DNA from 2 places in the Pseudomonas sp. B21-031 genome. Region 2 is predicted to be linked to the other one. Evidence: riboswitches for the same ligand, from Rfam matches in the RefSeq annotation. Region 2 holds a riboswitch; the other holds the start of a gene.
The links. Region 2 has a riboswitch for thiamine pyrophosphate ahead of thiC (phosphomethylpyrimidine synthase ThiC). Riboswitches for the same ligand answer to the same signal wherever they lie in the genome.
Positions count from the first base shown of each region.

Region 1: it holds a riboswitch for thiamine pyrophosphate, as region 2 does, so the genes downstream of both, LOY53_RS13190 (TenA family protein) here and thiC (phosphomethylpyrimidine synthase ThiC) in region 2, are expected to answer to the same signal.

Region 1 covers NZ_CP087181.1:2,967,542-2,970,006, forward strand. The annotation lists gene LOY53_RS13180 (ABC transporter ATP-binding protein) at 1-54, shown strand, start outside; gene tenA (thiaminase II) at 181-840, opposite strand; gene LOY53_RS13190 (TenA family protein) at 843-1,490, opposite strand; TPP riboswitch at 1,570-1,684, opposite strand; gene LOY53_RS13195 (Ig-like domain-containing protein) at 1,928-2,465, shown strand, end outside.
Region 2 covers NZ_CP087181.1:5,415,352-5,417,816, reverse strand. The annotation lists gene LOY53_RS24250 (TolC family outer membrane protein) at 1-776, opposite strand, end outside; TPP riboswitch at 938-1,044, shown strand; gene thiC (phosphomethylpyrimidine synthase ThiC) at 1,205-2,465, shown strand, end outside.

The DNA of each region.
Region 1 (2,465 bases), 2.4 Mb from region 2:
GGCCTACAGCCGGCACCCCCAGCCTTGCCTTCCCGTCATGCGCGATCCGGGTAGGAGCAGCCTTGTGCTGCGAAGAGGCCGGTGAAAACACCATTAATCTTCGCTGCTGCCACTGGCCTCTTCGCAGCACAAGGCTGCTCCTACCTGGATTTTTCAATGATCAACGAGGGCCATTGATCCCTACTTCGCGCCCTCCAGCCCCATCTGCCAGAAATCGGCCTCCAGGCTCGACGCCTGGCCAAAGATCCCTGCCAGCTCCACGAAGCGTTGTTCGGTCATGCTCCGCGCGGCCAGTTCATCCAGGTGCTTGCGGGCATTGGCCGCCACCTGCTGATACCCCTCCCCGGCATACTCAGCGATCCACTCACGGTAAGGGTGATCGCTCAGGTCACCAATCCGCTCAGCCAACGTCCGGCCAATTTCCGCATAGCCGATCACACAGGGCGCCAGCGCCACATGCAGCTCCAGCAGATCGCCGGCGGCGCCGCAGTCGAGCACATAGCGGGTATACGCCACCGTGGCCTGGTGCTCCGGTGCGGCCTGGATATCGGCCTGGCTCAGCCCCCAACGCGCGCACAGGCGCAGGTGCAACTCGGTTTCGTCGAGAATCGCCGCCAGCCCGGCCTGGGCGGCGCGGATGTCGGCCGGCAGGCGGCTCTTGTAAGCGGCCAGGGCCCAGGCGCGGGCGAACTGGATCAGGAACAGGTAGTCCTGCACCAGGTACGTCCGGAACGCCGCCTCGCTCAGCGTGCCTTCACCCATCTGCTGCACGAAATCATGCTCGACATAGCGGTGCCACTCGCCCGTGGTGGCGGCCTTGAGGCGATCGAAAATATCCATGCTCACGCCTCCCCCTCGTAGACCGCATCGAAGAAGGCCAGCTCCAAGGCCACGGTACGCAGATAGAAATCGGTGCTCAGCTCGGCTTCCTGCGGCCCGACGCGGTCCAGCTCGGCCTGCAGGAAGGCGACAAACGCCTGGAACGCGGGGTTGTCGTGCAAGGTGATCCATTCGGCATGTACGAAGTGTTCAGGCAAGGGTTTCGGCGCCTTGAGCGCCCAGTCCAGGTACAACCCTTCGGCGACATTCAATACTGCCAACGCGGCAGCGTATGAGCGGGTTGCCGCCGCTTCGCGCATGATCGCCTTGAAACCTGCGGTCGGCGCAGTGTCCGCGGCTTCTACACGCTGCGCCGGGCTGACGTCCAACGCCTCGAAGGCGCGCAGGAAATAGGTGTTCTCATCGCTGGAAATCATCCCGGCGAACTGGCCGAAGCGCAGGCGCGCCTCGAAGGTGTCCGCGGTGGCGATCGCAGCGCCGAGCAGGGTCAGGAAGCTGTCGAGAAAGCGGTGGTCCTGCACCAGGTAGCGGACCATGATCGGGTTTGGCAGGCTGCCGTCGCACAGTTGGCTAACGAAGCGGTGCCCGACGGCCGCCGACCAGGTCGGCTCGCTCTGACGGCGCAGGGTTTGCGTGAAGCGTTCGGTCATGATGCTGTCCTCTGCAAGGGGTGACAGCGAGACCGTTGAAGCTGGCATGGACTGGCCTCGCAGTGAGGCCGGCAAAAAGGCAGGTTTCAAGTCCCATCCCTTCGCCGGCATGATCCGGATCAGGTTCGAAGGGTCACCGCGCTGCAACGCTCAGCGGTTTCTCAGCCCGTTGCCGGGCTCCCCTTGGTGGCCCACAGGTATACAGCAGGTAGGAAGGTGCTGTCACGCCCCAAACAGTGGGCCTTGGGTGACCCGCTAGTGGGTGCCTGTCCCCAGCCCCGGCACGCCATTATTTAGCGCGACTCAGGTTTTTAAAGGATTTGTTTAACAAAGCATTACCGAAACATCTGTTGGCACAGCCGTTGCTCAGGCCCCTTCACCAGGCAAAACGCCATTGATGGCCCCAAGCCATAACGCCGCGAGCGAGGCACCAGGCAATGAAAACACCTGCCGTGAGTCACCCAACCAGGCACACATTTAAACTGTCTGCCGTCACCGTGCTGATGCTCAGCCTTGGGCTGAACCCGGCAATCGCGTCTTCCCTCGATGACGTCGGTCAGCCGCCGCCGACCGACCCTTCGGCCTACACCGACCAGCCGGACGACCCAAACCCGGCGTTGCTCAACCTGTACAGCTTACCGGAAGCCAACGAAGGCTCGTTGGAACTCACCGATGGCGTCCACGGTGACCGTTCGACCGTACGCCAGGACAACGTGCTACCGCCCGCCATGCAAACGTCTGATAAATACCCTACCAACGGCAAGCCCAGCCCGCTGTTCGGTGCCCAGCCTTTTACCCAGCAATTGCTGCTGTTCGAAGAATTCGGCCCAGAAAAACTCGACCCAAGCATCCCGGCACCGGACCTTACCTTCCCCGTACCAACCTTAGGCGCGGCCCCGGCACAAGACCCGAATGTGGTCGCCCGCAGCGGCCCCAGTGGCACGGCCCTGGAAGCCTTCCTCAAGCAACCGGGCC
Region 2 (2,465 bases):
TTGGTCGCCAGCAGGTTGAGGTTCTGGCGGGCAGCGGTTTCTACCCAGGACTTGGCGTCATTGGGCATAGGCACCTGGATCGGCAGGGTGTGGACCACACCTTGGATCGACGAGTATTCGCGATTGGTCAACGTCACCAGCGCCTCGAAGGCATCCTGCACCTGGCGCTCGGCGATGATCCGGTTGGCTCGGGCCGTGTCGTAGCTGGCCTGGGACTGCAAGACGTCAGTCTTGTCGGAAAGGCCCACATCGAAACGTTCGTTGGACTGGTCAAGCTGGCGCTTGAAGGCGGATTCCTCGGCCTTGGTCGCGGCCAGGTTATCCTGGGCCCGGAGCACGGCAAAGTAGTTTTGCGCGGTCTGCAGGATCAGGTTCTGCTCAGTGGCAGACAATTCCAGCGCCGCCTGTTCGTTGACCGCCTCGGCCGCCTGCAACTGGAACCAGCGGTCGGCACGGAACACCGGCTGCGCCAGGGTGGCGCTCCAGGCGTTGCCGCTGCGGTTGGCGGTGAGGGACGGCTCGTCGAGCTTGGTGCGAGTGTTCATCATCTCGGCACCCGCCGACAGGTTCGGCAGCAGGCCGGCGCGGGCCTGCGGAACGACTTCGCGGCGGGCGCCATAATCGGCGCGGGCTGCCGCAAGATCGGCGTTGTTGTCGACCGCTTCCTGGTAGACGCTGACCAGGTCGGTTTTAACCGTCATGGGCATTTCTGCTGCCCAGGCCATTCCGTTGGACGCACAAGACACGGCTATCGCCAGTGAGAGTTTGCGCAGCATAGAGGCAATCCTTGTACGAAATATAATTACTGAACTGTTGAGTATCGAGCGATGGGCCAGTGTAGTGCCATGCGCCCCCGGCAACAATCGCCCAGTGCGCCTTTCATCATCACCCGTATTTACCCGCTTGGCTTTGCCGACCACTCCAGTCTAGACTGCGCATGTTCTTGTCGGGGTGCCTTGAAGCAAAGGCTGAGATCGCAAAGTTGCGGATCCCGTTGAACCTGATCAGGTTAGCGCCTGCGTAGGGAACAAGATTGCTCGCCTTCCCGGGGAGCCTCTTGTGCCAGGTCCGGGAATGTCTCAGCTGCAAGCAGCTCACGGCACCCCCATGTATCCGGCACTGCACACCCGTAAAGGGGTGCGTCCGCGTCTTTCAGGTTCTCCCCGACATTCCATCCGCTAGGAAGCTGTCTGGAGAGCCCGTGATGAGCAAACAAGAAAAAACGATCAACCTCAGCGAATCGGCACAAGTCGATCAGCAATCCGTGCAACCGTTCCCCCGTTCGCGCAAGGTCTATGTCGAAGGCTCCCGCCCGGACATCCGGGTGCCCATGCGCGAAATCAGCCTGCACGACACCCCTACCGATTTCGGCGGCGAGACCAACGCCCCGGTGCTGGTCTACGACACTTCTGGCCCCTACACCGACCCTAACGTCATCATCGACGTGCGCAAAGGCCTGGCCGACGTGCGTTCGGCCTGGATCGACGCGCGTGGCGACACCGAGCGCCTGGGCGGCTTGAGTTCCGACTTCGGCCAACAGCGCCTGAACGATGCAGAGCTGGCCAAGCTGCGCTTCAACCACGTGCGCAACCCGCGCCGCGCCAAGGCGGGCGTCAACGTCTCGCAGATGCACTATGCCCGCCAGGGCATCATCACCGCCGAGATGGAATACGTTGCCATCCGCGAGAACATGAAGCTGCAGGAAGCCCGCGCCGCCGGCCTGCTTGACCAGCAGCACGCGGGCCACAGCTTCGGCGCCAACATCCCGAAAGAAATCACCCCCGAGTTCGTCCGCGAAGAAATCGCCCGCGGCCGCGCGATCATCCCGGCCAACATCAACCACACCGAGTTGGAGCCGATGATCATCGGCCGCAACTTCCTGGTGAAGATCAACGGCAACATCGGCAACAGCGCCCTGGGCTCCTCGATCGAGGAAGAAGTGGCCAAGCTGACCTGGGGGATTCGCTGGGGTTCGGACACGGTCATGGACCTGTCCACCGGCAAGCACATTCACGAAACCCGCGAGTGGATCATCCGTAACTCGCCCGTGCCGATCGGTACCGTGCCGATCTACCAGGCCCTGGAAAAAGTCGGCGGTGTCGCTGAAGACCTGACCTGGGAGCTGTTCCGCGACACCCTGATCGAGCAGGCCGAGCAGGGCGTGGACTACTTCACCATCCACGCCGGTGTGCTGCTGCGCTATGTGCCGCTGACCGCCAAGCGCGTTACCGGCATCGTCAGCCGGGGCGGCTCGATCATGGCCAAGTGGTGCCTGGCGCATCACCAGGAAAACTTCCTGTACACCCACTTCGACGAAATCTGCGAGATCATGAAGGCCTACGACGTCAGCTTCTCGCTGGGCGACGGCCTGCGTCCGGGCTCGATTGCCGACGCCAACGATGCTGCGCAGTTCGGTGAGCTGGAAACCCTCGGCGAGCTGACCAAGATCGCCTGGAAGCACGACG